One region of the Actinoplanes sp. NPDC023936 genome, then DNA from elsewhere that is predicted to be linked to it. Evidence: riboswitches for the same ligand, from Rfam matches in the RefSeq annotation. Region 1 holds a riboswitch; the other holds the start of a gene.
The links. Region 1 has a riboswitch for S-adenosylmethionine ahead of AB0F72_RS21750 (aminotransferase class V-fold PLP-dependent enzyme). Riboswitches for the same ligand answer to the same signal wherever they lie in the genome.
Positions count from the first base shown of each region.

Region 1 (9,455 bases):
GGCCGGGCCGGTCAGCGCGACCACGAACTCGTCGCCGCCGAGCCGCGCGAGCAGCGCGCCGGCCGGCACCACCGCGGCGAGCCGGGTGGCGAGCGCCCGCAGCACGTCGTCGCCGGTGCTGTGCCCGGCGCCGTCGTTGATCGCCTTGAAGCGGTCGACGTCGAGGTAGATGACGCTGACCGGCTCGGCGCTGCCGGTGAGCAGGGCGGCCAGGTCGTGTTCGAACGCCTTGCGGGAGAGCAGGCCGGTGAGCGCGTCGTGGCGTACCTGGTAGCTCAGCTCCGCCTCGTGGTCGCGGGTCGCTGTCACGTCGAAGCAGTGCACGTAGATCAGCCGCAGCTGGTCGTGCCGGTCGTAGAGGCCGGTGCCGTGCACCTCGACCCAGATCAGGGTGCCGTCCGGACGCCGGTACTGGCGGGTGATGGTCCGCGGCTCCCGGCTCTCCGCGAAGAGCGTGAGGATGGTCGGCTGGTTCCGCTCGACCGGGGTGAGCGGGACGTCGTGCAGGGAGAAGCCGGCGGGCAGTTCCTCGGGCAGGCCGAGCCAGCCGCGGTAGGCGGCGTTGGTGCGCAGCGCGAGGCCCTCGGGCGAGAACATCGCCATGGGTACGGGTGTGGAGTCGAACGCCACGCTGAGCTGCGCCTGGCTCTCGTCCAGGTTCTCCCGGGCCCGGTCCTCCTCGACCTCGGTGAGACGCCACGAGACGATCTGGAAACCGGCCGCGATCAGCACCGAGGAGCCGTGCAGCAGCGCCCAGACCAGCGGATGCGCGACAGCCGAGCCGTGGTCGTAGGTGTGGCCACTGACCAGCGTGCCGAAGACGGCGTGGTGCAGGGTGGTGGCGACCAGGAACGCGCCGAACGGCGCCCAGTCCCGGTAGAGGGCGAGCGCGCCGACCGCGATGAAGAACGAGAAGTGCGCCTCGGTCAGCCCGTGGTTGAGCGCGACGAACCCGCCGCACGCGATGGTGTAGCCGATCGCGACGAAGACCGACCGCAGCCGGCGCGAGCGCAGCCGGGTCGCGGCGAGCAGGCACGGCAGGACCGGCACGACGGTGAGCAGCAGGGTGAGCGTGTGCCCGTCGCCGCGCAGGACGCCGAACATGATCAAGAAGACCAGGACGGCGGCGAGCAGCACCGTCAGCAGCCGGTGCCGGCTCGCCCAGTCCTCGTCACGCAGCCCGCCACCGGTCGGGAGCCGGTCGCGCAGCCACTTCATCCAGGTCGCCACAGTGCGATGATCGGCAGCGACGCCGAGCAGCGTGGTGACTTCCCGGTTGCGGATCAGGTGTTTCGCAGCGCCTCGACGACCCGGTCGACGTCCTCGGTGCTGCTGCCCAGACCGAAACTGATCCGCAGCAGGCCGGACGCCGTGCCGCAGTCCGCCGTCGCGCCACGGCCGGTCAGCCGGCGGACCAGGGGGTGCGCGCAGAACTGGCCGGCGCGCACGCCGATGCCGTGGTCCCGGCCGAGACGCAGCGCCACGTCCGCCGGGTCCTGCTCGGCGAAGGCCAGCGACACGATGCCGACACGGGGGTGCTCCGGGCCGAAGAGGCTGACCTCGGTGACGCCGGGGATCGTCGCGAGGCCGGCCCGCAGCCGGTCGAGCAGGAGTTCCTCCCGCGCGGCGAGCACGTCCCGGTCGGCGGCGGTCAGTGCCTCGCAGACGGCGGCGATGGCGACCGCGCCGAGCAGGTTGGGGGTGCCGCCCTCGTGCCGGGCCGGGCCGGTTGCCCACTCCAGCTCACCGGGCCGGTCACCCACGGCGGCGCTGGCGCCACCACCAGCCAGGTACGGGGGAGCCGCGTCCAGCCAGTCCCAGCGGCCGGCCAGCACCCCGGCGCCGAACGGGGCGTACAGCTTGTGACCGGAGAAGGCCAGATAGTCGGCGCCCAGTTCGGTCAGGTCCACCCGGCGGTGCGGGGCTAGCTGGGCGGCGTCGACGGCCACCCGGGCGCCGTAGTGGTGTGCCAGGCCGGCGATCTGCCGCACCGGCCAGATCTCGCCGGTGACGTTGCTGGCGCCGGTGACTGTCACCAGAGTGTTGTTCGTCGTGGCCTTCAGCGCCTTTTCGAGGCTCGCCAGGGCCTCGGCCGGTGACGAGGGGGCGGGCAGCCGGAGCGGGTTCGGCCAGGGCAGCAGGTTGGCGTGGTGCTCGCCGTCGAAGACGATCGTCGTGGTGCCGGGCGGCAGGGCGCGGGCCAGCAGGTTGAACGCGTCGGTGGTGTTCCGAGTGAAGATCACCTCGTGCTCGGGTCCGGCGCCGACGAACTCGGCGACCACGTCCCGGGCCAGCTCATAGGCGATCGTGGACGCCTGGGACCGTACCCCCGTGCCGCGATGAACGCTGCCGTAGCGCGGCAGCAGATCGGCCACCGCCTCGGCCGCGGCGGCCACGCAGGGCGCGGAGGCGGCGTAGTCGAGATGGGCGAAACGGACCGTCTCGCCGGTGGGGAGCGCGACCTTCAGGTCGTCGCCGACGATGTCAAGGGACATGGGTGGGCACCTCTCGGCTCGCACTTGCCGTGTCGGGTCCGACCACGGCCCGGTCCTCACCCGGGGCACCCCATCGCGAACGCAAGGGTTGCCGGCCAGCAAGCCGGGGCTTCGTGCTGGCACTCATGACCTGATCAACAACGTAGCAGACCCCATCCGCCCTGAGAAAGGACTGAAGGCGTCTTAATTCCCAGGCAACAAGTAGGGATTACTGTTGGTGCCTATGACGATCGTGTTGCAGCAGCAGTGGGACGAGTGGCACGCGGCGCACGAGAAGCGGCGGGCCGATCCGCACGGGTTCCTGGCGATCACCGGGCTGCACTGGCTGACCGGGGAGCCGCAGCGGTTCCCGGACGCTCCAGGATCGTGGAGCACCGGAGAGTCCGGGGTGACCGTGGTGCTTGAGCCGGAGGAGACCCTGATCGTCGACGGCTCGCCGGTGACCGGGAAGTTCTCGTTCCCGCCGATTCCCGAGCGCGGAGATGTGACCGTGGGCTGGGGCGACGCGGTGATCGAGATCGCCCGCCGGGGTGGGTTCGACGTGGTCCGGCCGCGTCATCCGTCCAGCCCGGTGCTCGCGGCGTACACCGGGACGCCGGCCTACCCGGCGGACGAGAAGTGGGTCGTCTCCGGGAGATTCGTTCCCTATGACGCTCCGCGGCCGACGCCCGTCGGGTCGGTCGCCGAGGGGATCGAGCACGTCTACGAGTCCCCCGGCACCGTGGAGTTCGAGGTCGGCGGCGTACCGCTGTCGCTGATCGTCTTCAACGGGTCGACGCCCGGCTCGCTCTTCGCGCTCTTCACCGACGCCACGTCCGGGCTGACCACGTACGCCGCGAACCGGAGCCTGTTCATCGCCCCGCCCGGACCGGACGGCTCGGTGACGCTCGACTTCAACCGGGCCACCAACCTGCCCTGCGCGTACACCGAGTTCGCGACGTGCCCGCTCCCGCCGGCCGGCAACAACCTGCCGGTCGCCGTCGAGGCGGGTGAGCGGAAGCCGCGCTAGCGTTCCGGGATGGAGACGCTTCTCACGGCGGTGGAGCGGCTGATCGGGATCCGGTCCACCGCGGACCGGCCCGATGAGCTGCGGCGGGCCCTGGACTTCGTGCTCGACCTGGTGGGGCCGGGCTTCCCGGTGCGCCGCTTCGACTCCGGTGGCAAGCCGAGCGCCCTGGTCACCACGGGTCCGGCGACACCGCGGGTGATCCTCAACGCGCACCTCGACGTGGTGCCCGGGACCGACGCCCAGTTCGTGCCGCGCCGCGACGGGGACCGGCTGCACGGGCGGGGCGCGCACGACATGAAAGCGGCGGCCGTCGTGCTCGCCACGGTGTTCCGGGACTGCGCCCGGTCACTGCCCTGTCCGATCGCGTTGCAGCTGGTCACCGACGAGGAGGTGGGCGGGTTCGACGGCACCGGCCACCAGGTCGCGCAGGGCGTCCGGGCCGGGTTCGTGATCATCGGAGAGCAGAGCGGGCTGCGGATCGTCACCGAGTCGAAGGGGATCCTGCGGGTGCGGCTGGACGCGTCCGGGCGGACCGCGCACGCCGCCTATCCGTGGCTGGGGACGAACGCGCTGGTCGCGGTCACCGACGCGGTGGGCCGGCTGCTCGCCCGCTATCCGGTGCCGCCGTCGGAATCATGGACCACGACGGTGAACGTGGCGCGGATCCAGACGTCGAACACCGCCGCCAACATCGTCCCGGCCGACGCGTCGGCGCTGCTCGACATCCGCTTCCCGCCGTCCGATCCGGACCTGACCTCGAGCGACGTGGCCGCCTACCTGGGCGCGGTGGCCGGTCCGGGCGTGCGGGTCACCGTGGAGGCGCAGGGCGCGCCGCATGCCGCCGACCCGGCGAGCGCTTTCGTGCGCCGGTTGCGGTCCGCCGCACAGGCGCAGGGGTACGAGGGGACGCTGCTCCGCAAACACGGGGCCGCCGACGGGCGGTTCTACTCGGCGCACGGGGTGGACGCGGTCATCTTCGGTCCCGGCGGAGACGGCCAGCACGGGCCGGAGGAGTACCTGGACGTGCGCACCCTCACCCCGTACCGCGAGGCTCTGATGTCTTTCCTCCGCTCGCTGGGCTGACCCCGTCAGCCGGTGTCACCACCGGCGTGCACCGGTTTGGCATCCGTCGGCCCGGACCCGTTCGCCTCGGCCGCACAGCCGAGAGAGGGCTGCCACACCCTCGATGCGGCGATGCACTCCGCGGTCACGATCGCGATGAACTTCCGTTCCCGCCGCGTGCTGTTGGATGACCAGGTCGCGCCGACCTCCGTCCACCACTGACGTGCCCCACGCCGCGTGAACAGATCAGCGGCGAGGAAACGCAGCGCCTTCTCATCCATCTTCTTGACGTGCCACACCATGTTCCAGTGCGACATCCACATGCTCATGCCGGTCCGGAAGTCCTCACCAGCGCGATCCGCGTCCGCCATCCTGCGAAAGTCCAGCTCAGGATGCTCCATCATCAGCCGCATCAGGTCCTGGTGCCGTTCCCGGGAACCGATCATCTGAGCGATCCTGGCTTGGTGAGACTGGAAGGACAGCGACACGCACACGCCGAAAAGGGCGAGAACGGAAATCGCCGTCGAGATGTAGGCCATCTCTACCTGCCGTCAGGAGCCATCGGCGAGATCGAACTCGCCGTCTCGCACCCCGGCGAGGAAAGCCTGCCATTCAGCAGACGTGAAGATCAGAACTGGGCCCTGGCGGTCCTTGCTGTCGCGCACCGCGACCTGACCGGTCAGCTCGGCGACTTCGACGCAGTTGTTCCCGCCGCAGCCGTTACTGCGTGAGGATTTCCGCCAGTGTGCGACAGCCAGCTCGTCAACGCTCATCTGAGCATCTCCTTCTGCGCCGGGGCAGAGTCGGGGGTGGAGTCCGGGGCAAGCGCGCTCACCCCCAGGGTAGGCCCCGGCATCAAGGACCTGCCCTACCGCGGGTTGTCGAACTCCCAGAAGGCGCGGAGGGCGGCGATCCGGCCGGCGCCGTCGGAGCGGTAGGTGAAGACGCCGCGGACCTGGCTGGAATGGCCGCCGGGGAGGGCCAGGTGGATGATGCCGACGTCGGCCACCTCGTCGCCGCAGAGGTAGGAGCGCTCGATCTCGAAGCGCAGGCCCTCCACCTGGCCGATCACGGTGTCGTAGAAGCGGGCGATGGCCTCGGTGCCGCGATGTCCGGCGCCGTCGGGCGAGAGCGGCGACGGGCCGACCGGGTCCTCCACGATCGCGTCGTCGGCGAACAGGGCGAGCCAGGCGTCGCGGTCGCCAGCGCGGGCCGCCGCCTGCGAGCGCCGGGCCAGATCACGGGCGGTGAGTGTGTCCATGCCTTGAAATAGAACACGTTTCATCGGTGGCCGTCGAGCCGGAGTCGTCGAGCCGGATGAGAACATCGGCGCATGACGACGCCGCGGGCCGTGACGGTTCATGTCCACTGTCGGGTCACCGTGACCGTCGACGATCCGGCTGTGGTCACCGGGCTTGCGGTCCGGCGGCTGCGGGAGGCGGACATCGACTGGGACGCGGAGGAGGACGATCTGGAGGACGCGGCCGCGGAACTGGGGGCCGACCTGCTTCGCAGCATCGCCGGGCTGGCGGAGCCGGAACGGCTGCTGGCGGAGGTGCCGGGTGTCGAGGTCACGGGGGCTCACATCTGGGCGGAGGTCGCATCCCGCCTTCCTGATCAGCGCGACTGACGGCTCTCCAGATAGAGACCACTGAGGCTGGCCGCCGCCGGCACCCCGATGATGAAGGCGGCCGTCGGCCACGAGAGGTCCATCACCGACACTCCGAAGAGGATGAAACCGGCTGCGGTGAGGACGATGATCAGGGCAGAGACTCTGTCACTCACCCATTCACCCTAGGGCACCCGGGCGTCGAACTCTGCCCTGGCCTCGAAGACGCGGTCCATGTGGGACTCGGCCCAGGCCTTGATGGCGAGCATGACCGGGAACAGCTCGTGCCCCAGCGGCGTGAGCTCATAATCCACGCGGACCGGGACGGAGGCGGTCACCGTGCGGGTCACCAGGCCGTCGCGCTCCAGGGTCCGCAGCGTCTGGGTGAGCATCTTCTGGCTGACGCCGGCGATGCGGTGGGCCAGCTCGCTGTGCCGCTGCGGGCCACCGGCGAGCGCCGGGATCACCAGGGCGACCCACTTGTCGGTGAGGCGGCTCAGCAGCTCCCGGGTCGGGCAGGCGTCCAGGAACGCGTCGTACTCACGTTTCGCCTGTTCACGGCGTTGCTCAGCGGACGTTGTCGCCATCAGGACCTCCCCGGGTTCCTTAGGCACTTAATGGTACCTACTTTCTTACAGTACCCCCTCCTTCGTACGGTCGTGGTGTTCACGAAACGCACGAAGGAGAACAACGATGCGCGCGGTCAGCTACGCACAGTTCGGTGGGCCCGAGGTTCTGCACGTGACCGAGGCGCCGGTGCCCGAACCCGGACCGGGGCAGGTACGGGTGCGGGTCGCCGCGTCCTCGCTGCACCCGGTCGACCTGATGGTCCGCTCCGGAAAATTCCCGGCGCCGCTGCCGACCGGGCTCCCCTACACCCCGGGCTGGGACGTGGCCGGCACCGTCGACGCGATCGGCCCGTCGCCGGCCGGCCCGGACTTCGCGATCGGCGACGAGATCATCGGTTTCTCACCCTGGCTGCGGACCACGGCCGGCGCCCACGCCGAGTACGTGGTGCTCGACGCCACCGCGCTGACCGCCGCGCCGGCCGGCGTCCCCGCCACCGCGGCGGCGACCCTGCCGACCAACGGCCTCGCCGCCGCACAGGCCCTCGACCTGCTCGCACTCCCGGCCGGTTCGACGGTGCTGGTCACCGGCGCGGCCGGGCAGGTCGGCGGGTTCGTGCTGGCGCTGGCCCGGGCGGCCGGCCTGCACGCCACCGGGCTCGCCGGGGACGGCGACCGGGAGTTCGTCGAGTCGCTCGGCGCGACGTTCCTGTCCCGCTCCGAGGATCCGAAGGGCACGTACGACGCGGTGGTCGACCTCGCGGTGATCGGCTCATCGCTGCTGGATCTGGTGCGGGACGGCGGCGGCTACGTGGCCGCCTCTCCCCCGCTGCGCCCGGAGCCGGTCCGGGGCATCCGGACGTTCACGCTGGAGGTCGAGTCGGACGGCGCCCGGCTGGGCGACCTCGTCACGCTCGTCACCAGCGGCGACATCCCGCTCCGGGTCGCCGGGATCTACCCGTTCGCCGACGCGGCGGCCGCCCACGAGCGGCTCGCACAGGGCGGGGTTCGCGGCGGCGTGGTCATCGTCCCCTGACCGGCGTCTCCGCCGTGTCCGCTCCGATCCCCTGGCGGCGTTAATCGCCCGTTCGGCGGGTGGTCTCCGCCGGGGGACAGCGGCAGGGTGACGAACACCCGAGGGAGGCGTCACCGATGAGCGCCCCCGAATCCGCCGCGTGTCACGGTCGGTCACCGGTCACCGGGGAGCGCTGTGGGTCTGCGTCATTCGGCAGGGCCTGCGGCGTCCGCGCGTTTCCGTGAAGCGCGACGTTGACCACGGATGCCGGCACGCTGGGTGACAACGGTTCGCGCTGGCGGGCGGCCCGGCCCCGGGTTTTCGGCTGGCCTGCAGCGGTGACCCCGCTGGCTAATGAAGAAAGCCCCGCTACCAGCAGATATTCGGCCTCGGCCCCGCGCCCCCGCGTGCCCCGCCGACCCCGCGCCGGCGTCCTGCGGCTGGCACCTCGCACCTGGCACCTCCCTCCCCCCTGGCACCTCCCACCTCGCCGATCTTGGAACTCGCCGCCCCGGCCGTAGCCCACACATGTGATCAAGCCGGATAACCGCTCTGGCCTACGGCCGGCACCACCCGGCCGTAGCTCAGGCGTGTGATCAAGCCCGGGTAGCCGCTCTGGCCTACGGCTGGCGCCGCCCGGCCGTAGCTCAAGCGTGTGATCAAGCCCGGGTAGCCGCTCTGGCCTACGGCTGGCGCCACCCGGCCGTAGCCCACACATGTGATCAAGCCCGGGTAACCGCTCGGGCCTACGGCCGGCGCCACCCGGCCGTAGCTCAAGCATGTGATCAAGCCCGGGTAACCGCTCTGGCCTACGGCCGGCGCCACCCGGCCGTAGCTTGTGCTGGCTACCAGCGGAAACACGTCGTCTTGACCGTCGACACAGTGCTCCGACGCGCCCAGTCCGGCAGCAACCTCACGAAGATCCGTCGGCCCGCGGGGACGGCCCGGCGACTGATCATCGGCGGCCGCACCCACGTTTTCCGCCGGTGAACGACTTCCTTAATCAACCAGCAGGGTCAGCGGTGATGACGCACCTCGGGACCATCGCCGCGGCCGAGCGCACTGACGACCAGCTGGACCGGCTGGACCGGCTGGACCAGCTGGACCGGCTGGACCGGCTGGTCGTCAGGGCTGCCGGATACCTGTTCCGAGAACACTGCGCGCCAGCCCGCCGCACCGCTCCACGATCGACAACCGGGCGGCGCCACCGCACGTACCTATCCGGCGACGGCTCCTTGATCAGCCAGCAAGGTCAGCGCAGGCTGACGGGCGAGAAGCTCGGCGCTCGTGCTACCGGGATCGGTCAGGCGGCGAGCAGGTGCTCGATGCGGGCGGCGATGGCCCGCAGGTGAGGGCGGCGGACCGGGTCGACGCGCGCGTTGAACGAGCACGGGCCGTGGCGGTGCAGCATCTCGGTGTAGCGCGTCTCGGGATCCACCCGCTGGCCGCGCGGGCCGACGGTCTGGTCGGCGTAGGTGAGCGCGTCGGAGACGACCGTCTGCTCGTCGGGGAACTGAGCGAGCTCGGCGGAGAGGCCGCGGATCTCGGCGACGAAGCGGGCGCCGGAGTGGTACGCCACCAGGCCGGCGACCCGGGCCGGCCAGCCCTCGCTCGTCAGGTGCCGGGCGCCGTCGATCGGGTGGAAGCCGGTGTCGACGAGCGGCGCCGCGTAGCCGATGTCGTGCAGCCAGGCGGCCGA
Region 1 covers NZ_JBEZZR010000016.1:66,600-76,054, reverse strand. Annotated here, with positions in the region: gene AB0F72_RS21755 (EAL domain-containing protein) at 1-1,230, opposite strand, end outside; gene AB0F72_RS21750 (aminotransferase class V-fold PLP-dependent enzyme) at 1,284-2,495, opposite strand; SAM riboswitch class IV at 2,511-2,626, opposite strand; gene AB0F72_RS21745 (DUF1684 domain-containing protein) at 2,719-3,504, shown strand; gene AB0F72_RS21740 (M20/M25/M40 family metallo-hydrolase) at 3,514-4,587, shown strand; gene AB0F72_RS21735 (DUF6082 family protein) at 4,593-5,105, opposite strand; gene AB0F72_RS21730 (DUF397 domain-containing protein) at 5,118-5,339, opposite strand; gene AB0F72_RS21725 (nuclear transport factor 2 family protein) at 5,435-5,827, opposite strand; gene AB0F72_RS21720 (hypothetical protein) at 5,900-6,196, shown strand; gene AB0F72_RS21715 (hypothetical protein) at 6,184-6,351, opposite strand; gene AB0F72_RS21710 (helix-turn-helix domain-containing protein) at 6,361-6,762, opposite strand; gene AB0F72_RS21705 (NADP-dependent oxidoreductase) at 6,869-7,777, shown strand; gene AB0F72_RS21700 (hypothetical protein) at 8,782-9,108, shown strand; gene AB0F72_RS21695 (HD domain-containing protein) at 9,060-9,455, opposite strand, start outside.

Region 2 (9,455 bases), on a different contig from region 1:
CGAGGCCCCGACGAGCCTCCTCGTCGAATGCGATGATCTTGGCCATACGGCGTTGTCCTCCCGGACATCCGCGGTGCCGGGCCTCGTCGGCCCCGCTCTCCGCACGTTGAGGAAGTCTGCGGACGTCACCACCTGGCGATGTGACGTCCTCAGGCCGAGCCGGATAGCCCGCGACGACCGGTTTCGTGTCGCAGCGCCGATGGCAGCGCAACGACCGGAACCCCACCGTCCCGACCTGTTGGCACTCACAAGCCGCGAGTGCCAATCACTTGTTTAGCACTCCCCGGTACCGAGTGCAAGAAACACCATCTTCTCGCGAAACCTCCGGACCGGCCCGGTATTCCGATAAGGATCTTGAAAGCGCAGGTCAGGGTTGCCCGGGCGGGGACCGGCGGGTATGGAGGACGTCATGGACAACTGGACCGTACGCCGGGTCACACCAGAAGACGCGGGACGGATGCGAGCGCTGCGCCTGGAGATGCTCGCGGACAGCCCGCTCGCCTTCCTGGAGACGCTCGCCCAGGCCGCGGCCCGGCCGCACGAGAGCTTCCGCCACCGGATCCGGCAGTCCTCCTCCGGGCCGGAGACGGCCCAGTTCATCGCCGAGCCGCCCGGCGAGCCGTTCATCGGGCACGCCGGCGGGACCGTGCTGCCCGACGAGCCGCACTGCACCGTCGTCTTCGCGGTCTACGTGACGCCCGCCCACCGGGGCGGCAAGGTGCTCGCCCAGCTCGTCGACGCGGTGGCGGACTGGTCGCTCGCGTCCGGGCGGAACGAACTGATGCTGGAGGTCGTGGTCGGCAACGAGCGGGCCGTCCGGGCGTACCAGAAATTGGGTTTTGCCGACACCGGTGTGCGCCTGCCGCATCCCACCGTTCCGGTGCTCACCGAGCTGCAGATGCGCCGGCGGATCTGATGAAGCCGCGGACCCGCACCGTGCTGACCGCCGTGAACGGCACCACCGCGGCGGGCCTGCTGATCGCGAAACTCACCGGCACCACGATCAAGCGGGGCCCGGACGGCATCCTGATCGCCGAGGGCTACCGGTTCCGGAAACCGCCGGCCTCCTGCTTCACCATCGGCTCAGTGATCATCACGAAGAGATCCGCGGAGTGGTTGCTGGACTCCCGGCGCGCGCGCCTGCTGGCCCACGAGAGCAGACACGCCAGTCAGTACGCCGTGCTCGGCCCGCTCTTCTGGCCGGCGTACTGGGTCGCCTGCGCGTGGTCGATCACGCTGACCAAGTCGTTCGGGGCGCGCAATTACTTCGAGAAGAGGGCCGGGCTCGCCGACGGGAACTACCCCGAATTCGAGCCGCTGCGACAGTGGATCCGGCGGGTCCTCCGCCAGGAGTGAGTTTGGTCGGGAGGACGGACGCACAGCGCCTCCGGCACGAAGCCATGTGGGTCAGCGCTGGATCGTTGGGTCCCTCGGAGATTGTCGCCAATGTCCAGGTGAGGGGCCGCTTACGGCGTCGCGTCCTCCCGCGTAGAGCATCCTGCCCATCCGGAGATCGGATCGCAAGTCCTCCGAGGAGGGATTTTCAACAACCGGCAGAGATGCGGTTACTCAGCGTCATCCGAGCAGGCCGGCCTCGCGGGCTCCCTTGAGCGACGGCTTGATCGTGTGAGTCGGTCCAACCTGGCCGGCGATCGCGTCCAGAGTCTTCAGGCCCTCGCCGGTGTTGTAGACGACCGTCTCCTTGGCCGGATCGAGCTTCCCGCTCTCCACCAACTTCTTCAGTACGGCCACAGTGGTGCCACCGGCCGTCTCGGCGAAGATGCCAGTGGTCTCGGCGAGCAGCCGGATGCCGGCGCGGATCTCCTCGTCGTCGGCGTAGTCCATCCAGCCGCCGGTGCGCTTCACGGCCTCGATCGCGTACGGCCCGGCGGCCGGGTCGCCGATGTTCAGCGACTTCGCGATACCGGTCGGCTTCACCGGCGTGATCACGTCGGTGTCGTTGTGCAGCGCGGTCGCGATCGGGTTGCAGCCGGCCGACTGCGCGCCGAACACCGTCCAGCCGCCCTCCGGCGCCTCCACCAGTCCGATCTCGACAAGCTCGCTGAACGCCTTGTCAATCTTGGTGAGCAGCTCACCGGACGCCATCGGGATGACCACCTGCGCCGGGATACGCCAGCCCAGCTGTTCCGCCACCTCGTACCCCAGGGTCTTGGAACCCTCGGCGTAGAACGGGCGCACGTTCACGTTCACGAACGCGGTGTCCTCGAACTCGTCGGTCTCCACCAGCTCGCTGCAGAGCCGGTTGACGTCGTCGTACGAGCCCTCGATCGCGACCAGCTCACCGCCGTAGACAGCGGTCGTCACGATCTTGCCTTGCTCCAGGTCGGACGGGATGAACACGATGCTCGGCACACCGGCACGGGCCGCGTGCGCCGCCACCGAGTTCGCCAGGTTACCGGTCGAGGCGCAGGAGAACCGGTTGAAGCCCAGCTCCTTGGCCGCGGTCAGGGCCACCGAGACGACCCGGTCCTTGAAGGAGTGCGTCGGGTTCTGCGAGTCGTCCTTCACCCACAGCGGCGCGGTCAGGCCGATCGCGGCGGCCAGCGCCGGCGCGGAGACCAGCGGGGTCAGGCCGGGGTCGAGAGTCACCCGGGTGGCCGGGTCCTGCCCGGCCGGGAGCAGCGCCGCGTAGCGCCAGATGTTCTGCGGGCCCGCCTCGATCTCGGCCCGGGTCACCCGCGCGAGAGCCGCCTCGTCGTAGGCGACCTCGAGCGGGCCGAAACACTCGTAACAGGCGTGCTGTGCGGCGAGCGGGTACTCCGCGGAGCAGGCGCGGCACACCAGGCCGCGAGCCGGGGAGGTGGTGGAGGTGGTAGCGGTGGGTGCGCTGACGGCAGACGTCATCGAGGCCTTCCTCTCATCTTTCCCCGCGGCGACCTGCCGGAACGGGGACGGAATTAGCACCTGCCGAGCTGGTGGGCCTCGTCATCGAGACACGCGCGGTGGTTGCCGGGGCTTCATCGGGCCGTTCCCTCTGCCCCTCTGGATGAGGTATTCAGTTGTTTCCCGAAGCTTACGACGAGAGACCGAGATCTCCACCACGAGTTCCCGAGGTGTGAGCGACTTCCCTCCGCCCTTTACCGCTTCCCCGCGCCCTCCCCCGACCACGCTGAGTGTCCTCGTCGCCGGGCAACCAGCTGCTTCACGGAACCCGGCGGACGCTATTGGCCCCACGAAATACCGCACACCCACTACCACTCCGCCGTCCCGTGCCCGACTCATCGCCTTTATGCCCGTGGACCGCCGTGATGCGGCTCTGGCCGGTAGAGGCGGGCACACCGAAGCCCGCACCAGCAACGACGAGGGCACACCGATGCGGTGCGTATGACCCCATCCCTGCCATGGCATAGGCGAGAGCCCACAACGACGTTATGTGTGCTCTGACCACCCCTCCGGCGCCGCCAGCAGCCCACCTCGAGCAGGAGCCGTGCGCCCTTGACCCGGTCGGCCGACACGAAGAGCCGGCTACCCCGCTCAAGACCAAGCCGCGGACAAACCCGCAGCTCATCGCAATGATCCACTTGAACGCGCACGAACCGGCGGCGGGCCCGCGAACGGGTGGCGGGCGATCTGCTGGCGCGGCGGGGACGGGTGGATGGGTCGGCCGGGGGCGGGACTGAGAGGAGAAGGGCGCAACCGCTCACGCACGCCGCGCGGGGCAGGCGTGCGTTCCGGACGCGCCAGCGGCCGGCACGCCGGCCCGCGCGCCTCGGCGGGAGCGGCGGTCCGCACCCACCACCCCGCTGCGACCCCCGCTTTTTAAGAAGTTACGTCCTTGCGGGTGAAGCGGTAGAACGCCAGCCCCCAGAAAAGCGTCGCGTACACGACCGCCGAGATCGCCCCCTGCGCCAGATCCTCGGTCTGCACCGGGCTGGAGAGCAGCCCGCGCCAGGCGTCGGCGTAGTGGGTCGGCAGGAGGTTGCGCAGCGCGCCGAGCGCGGTGATCTGGTCGAGGATGCTGGAGAGGATCCAGAGCATCACGGCGCCGCCGACCGCGCCCAGGGCCGCGTCGGTCAGCACCGACAGCAGGAACGCCAGGCCGGCCACCACGAGCATCACCACTGCCAGGTACGCCACGACGGCCAGCAACCGCAGCAGGCCTTCGGAAGCCGGGAGTTCGGCCGCGATGGTGCTGCCGAGCGGCCCCCAGCCGTAGCGCAGCGTGCCGATCAGCAGGGCCGTGCCGGTGAGGGTGAGCAGTGCCAGCAGGGAGTACACGCCGGCGACGATCAGTTTCACGCCGAGCAGCCGGCCGCGCGGGACCGGGATCGCCAGCAGGTAGCGCAGGCTGCCCCAGCTGGCCTCGGACGCCACCGTGTCGCCGAAGAACAACGCTACGACCACGACCAGCAGGAATCCTGCGGAGACGGCGAGGGCGAAGAGGGCGAAGTTGAGCCCGCCGGAGGTGGCCAGGTCGGCGATGCTGCTGAACGCGCCGCTGCCGTCGCCGTCCTCCTCGGGGCCGGGGTCGCCGACCTCGAACGCGATCAGCATGATCAGCGGCAGCAGCACCATGAAGCCGAGGGCGAGCTGGGTACGGCGCCGGGAGGCCTGGCGGCGCATCTCGGCCCAGATCGGCAGGGTGCGTGACGCCCGGTATCCGGTGGCGGCAGCGGCGCTGTTCGAAACAGCGGCAGCGGCGCTGTTCGAAAGGTCGGCGGCGCTGTTCGAAAGACCCGAGCTCATCGGTCCCCACTTCCCCGCGAGTTGTCGCCCACCAGGGCCAGGAACGCGTCCTCGAGCCGGCGCCGGGGCACCAGGCGGTCCACGCCGATGCCGGCTTCGACCAGGGACGCGACCAGCTCGGAGCGGGCAGTCCCGTTCATGTCGACGATCAGGCCGGACGGTCCCTCCGGCTGCACCGAACGCACGCCGAGGCGGGAAAGGACCCGGGTGGCGCCGGGCACGTCGGAGACGTCGAGCTGCACCGACGGCGAGTCCCCGACGATGTCCTCGACCTGGCCGGACGCCACGATCCGGCCCTTGTTGACCACGACCGCGTGTGTGCAGGTCTGTTCCACCTCGGCGAGCAGGTGGCTGGAGACCAGCACGGCCCGGCCGTCGGTGGCGTACCGCTGCAGGACGCGGCGCATCTCGGCGATCTGCGGCGGGTCGAGGCCGTCCGTCGGCTCGTCGAGCACGAGCAGCTCGGGCATGCCGAGCATGGCCTGTGCGATGGCGAGCCGCTGGCGCATGCCGTGGCTGTAGTTCTTGGTGCGGCGATGCACCGACGCGCCCAGGCCGGCGATCTCCAGCGCCTCGTCGAAGCGGGCGTCCGCCCAGGGGCGGCCGGTGGCCTGCCAGTACGCCCGGAGGTTCTGATAGCCGGTGAGGTGTGGCAGGAAGCCGGGGCCCTCGACCAGCGCGCCGACCCGGGACAGGATCGGCGCGCCGGGCACCAGCCGGTGCCCGAAGACGAAGATCTCGCCGGCGGTCGGTGTGGTCAGGCCCATCAGGACCCGCAGCGTGGTGGTCTTGCCGGCGCCGTTCGGTCCGAGCAGGCCGACGACCTGACCGCGCTCGACCGTGAAGCCGATCTCCTGGACCGCCACGAAACCGTCGCCGTACGCCTTGCGCAGGCCGTTCACCACCAGCGGGGTGTCCGCGTAGCGCGCCTCGACGGTGATCTCCCGGCGCCGGTGCCGGCCGCGGAGGACCAGCAGGACGACGACGAGCCCGATCAGGACGACGGCGACGACACCGGCGAGGACGTACCACCAGAGGGTCGCCGGGTTGGCGATCGGCGTGCCGGTCAGCGTCGGCAGGGTGAGCGCAGGCTCCACCGCGACCGTGTAGGTGGCCGGTTGCGCCGGCGTGAGGAACGCCTGGTCGGAGGTGGCGACCGCGACCCGCAGCGTGTGCCCGGCCTCGATCCGGCGCACGATCGCCGGCATCGTGACGGTGACCGGCTGCGCGTCGTCGATGGTCGCGGGCAGGCCGGTGAGCCGGACCGGTGCGACGAGGCCGGCGCTGAGCGTGGCCGCGCCGCTCTGGTCGACGTCGTAGAGCTTCACGAACAGCGTGGCCGCACCGGTGGGCGAGGCGGCGCGCAGCCGCACCTGCGGCGATCCGCCGACCTCGATCGCGGCGTCCAGCGGCTCGGAGGTGAACGAGGCAAACTGACCGGGAACGTCCATCGCGACGCCGCCGCTGAGCACCGACGTGAGCCGCCCGCCGAGGCCGGGCAGCGAGCTCAGCGCGCCGGGATTGCCGTTCGGCGGGTTGGCGATCGGCTGCGCCGATCCGGTGAGCGAGATCTGGGTGCGTCCGGTTCCGCCCATTGACGGGTACGCCTTCGCGGAGTACCCGTTAGTCACCAGGCCCCGATCGAGGGCGCTGAAGCCGGCCACCCGCGACCAGGTGAAGTCGTCGCCGGGCGCCTCGCCCTCGCCGTTCAGGTAGTGGTCGAGCCACTGCACGGTGAGGTACTTGACCCGGTCCGAGTCGGAGGCCGGCCCGGCGCCGCCGTCGTGCCCGCCGGTGAACCAGGCGACGCGGACCGGGGTGCCGGTCGCGGCGATCCCGCGCGCGTTCGCGTCGGCCTCGGAGAGCGGGAAGAGCGTGTCGACAGCGCCCTGGATCAGCAGCGTCGGCGCCTTGATCTTGTCGAGGACGGCTGCCGGGCTGGATTTCCGCAGCAGCTCGACGGTGGTGGCGTCGGGGGTGCCGGTGGTCGCCATCTGCAGGTACGCGGCGCAGACGTCGGCCGAGAACCGGCCGCAGGCGGGGTCGCCGACGGGGTCGCCGGCCGGGTCGCCGGCCGGTGCGGTCTGATCTTGGGGGACCAGCGACGCCGACCCGTTCCCGAAGAACAGCCCGGCCCAGGACTTCTTGAAGACGCCGACCCCGCCGGTGTCGGCGGACTGCGGCAGGAACGACGTGCTCAGGTCGTTCCAGGTGATCGACGGGACGATCGCGTCGACCCGCTGGTCCTGGCCGGCGAGCATCAGCGCGAGCGCGCCGCCGTAGGAGCCGCCGACCACGCCGACCCGCGGGTCACCGGCGGCGTCGGTGCGCACCTCGGGGCGCTGCGCCAGCCAGTCGAGCAGCCCCTGGGCGTCCCTGACCTCGTAGTCCGGGTGGTCCAGGTGGATCTCGCCGCCGCTGCGGCCGAAGCCCCGGGCGGTGTAGGTGAGCACCGCGTAGCCACGGTCGGCGAGGCTCTCGGCGTCCGAGCTCACCGACTCCTTGGTGCCGCCGAAGCCGTGCGCGAGCAGCACGGCCGGCACCTTCCCGGAACGGTCCCGCGGCAGGTAGAAGCGGGCGTCCAGGTCGACCGGCTCGTTCCCGGCCGGTCCGGAGCGCACGGTCAGGCGCAGATCCTCGGCGGTCCAGGCGTCGGTGTCCGAGCGGACCTGCCAGATGGTCGCGGCGGCGAGCAGCACGACCACGACCCCGGCGATGATCGCCCGGCGCCGGGTGAGCCGGGGCAGCTTGCGCAACCCGGCGGTCAGGGCAGACATGGCGCACACGGTAGTCCGATCCGACTGTGCGGCACCTGTGAACCGGTCAATATCCCGAGGCGGTCCGGTGGCGTTCCTCGACGCCCGCGGCGACCCGGGCTCGGTCACCTCGATGATCAGTACAAGCCTCGACAACGGCTTCCCGAGCCTGCGGCGGATAGCGTGGACGTCCAAGAGCCCCAAACGATCAATTCGGAGGCATCCGCGGTGGCTGATGATCTCACGCTGACCGTGACATTGCGGCCGGCGGCCCTGGACGCACGGCGGGGCATCGTCCGCCTTCACCCGGAGGTGATGGCAGCCCTCGCGCTGCGGCCCGGCGATCCGGTACGGCTGACCGGCGCCCGCACCACGGCCGGCATCGTGGCCCGCGCCGAGGCGACGGCGAGCCGTGCGCTGCTCTACGCCGACGACCTGATCCTGGGCAACCTCGGTGTCCGCGACGGCGGCCAGGTCACTGTCACCCCGGTTCCGGTCGTCGCGGCGCGACGGGTCACGCTCACCGGCCCGGCGGAGATCGTCGCGGTGGTCTCCCCCGAGATGCTGCGGCTCGCCCTGCTCGGCAAGGTGGTCAGCACCGGCGACGACGTGTCGCTGCTGCCGCAGGACGTGCTGCCGGGCGCCGGCGACCGGGGCCTGGTCGAGGCGGCGCGGCGCAGCCTCGCCAACCGGGTGGGGTACGCGTGGACCAGCACCCTGCTGACAGTGACCTCGCTGGACGGCCCGGATGCCGCTCTCGTCACCATGGACACCGTGGTCGCGTGGCAGGACGGCCAGGTCACGAGCGGCCCGGCTCCGGCGGCCCCGGCTCCGGTCCGTGGCGAGCCCGCGTCGACCGACCCGGACGTGCCGCCACCCAGCCTCGACGACCTGCCGGGTCTGCGGGCCCAGGCCAAGGAGCTGGAGGAGCTGCTCGACCTGGGCTTCCACCACGGCGAGGTGCTGGCCCGGCTGGGCACCAAGGTGACCCTCGGCGTGCTGATCTCCGGCCCGTCCGGTTCCGGCAAATCGGCGCTGGTCCGCGCCGTGGGCACCGCGGTCGGCGCGACGGTGCGGCCGGTGTGGGCGCCGGAGCTGGCCGCGCTCACCAACAATGCGGCGGCGGCCCGGCTGCGGGAGCTGAGCCAGGAGGTGCGGGGCGGCAAGCCCGCCGTGCTCCTCATCTCCGACGTGGAGGCGCTCGCGCCCCGCGAGGAGCCGGGCCCGATCTCCACCGTCTTCCGCCAGGTGCTCGCCGAGACGGTCGCGGGTGGCGCGGCGGTGGTCTGCACGACGAGCAAGCCCGAGTCGGTGGATCCGGCTCTGCGCGCGCCCGACCTGCTCGCCGTCCAGCTCACGGTCCCGCTGCCGGATGCCGCGATGCGCCGCGAGCAGCTGGACGTGCTGACCCGCGGGATGCCGCTGGCCGAGGACGTGCGGCTGGACGAGGTGGCCGGCCGTACCCCCGGCTTTGTCGCCGCCGACCTCGGCGCGCTGGCCCGCGAGGCAGGGGTCCGCGCGGCGCTGCGCCACGTCGGCAACGGGACCGGGCCGGAGGCGCCGACCGTCACGATGGCCGACTTCGAGGCGGCGCTCGACGTGGTCCGGCCCACCTCGATGGCGGAGTCCACGCTCGAGGTCGCCGAGGTGACCCTGGACGACGTCGGCGACATGGCCGACGTGAAGCAGACGCTCACCGAGTCGGTGCTGTGGCCGCTCACCTATCCGGACACGTTCGCCCGGCTCGGCGTCTCACCGCCGCGTGGCGTGCTGCTCTACGGCCCGCCCGGCTGCGGCAAGACGTACCTGGTGAAGGCGATCGCCGGGACCGGCAAGGCGAACGTGCTGTCGGTGAAGGGCGCCGAGCTGCTCAGCAAGTGGGTCGGCGACAGCGAGCGCGCGGTGCGGGAGCTGTTCCGCCGGGCCCGGGAGGCCGCGCCGACGCTGGTCTTCCTGGACGAGGTGGACGCGCTCGCGCCGACCCGCGGCCAG
Region 2 covers NZ_JBEZZR010000010.1:51,885-61,339, reverse strand. Annotated here, with positions in the region: gene groL (chaperonin GroEL) at 1-46, opposite strand, end outside; gene AB0F72_RS15880 (GNAT family N-acetyltransferase) at 410-916, shown strand; gene AB0F72_RS15875 (hypothetical protein) at 916-1,356, shown strand; gene thrC (threonine synthase) at 1,576-2,865, opposite strand; SAM riboswitch class I at 2,876-3,014, opposite strand; gene AB0F72_RS15865 (ABC transporter permease subunit) at 3,781-4,584, opposite strand; gene AB0F72_RS15860 (alpha/beta fold hydrolase) at 4,704-7,484, opposite strand; gene AB0F72_RS15855 (AAA family ATPase) at 7,692-9,455, shown strand, end outside.
Region 2: linked by a shared signal. The riboswitch ahead of thrC (threonine synthase) and the one ahead of AB0F72_RS21750 (aminotransferase class V-fold PLP-dependent enzyme) in region 1 are both predicted to bind S-adenosylmethionine.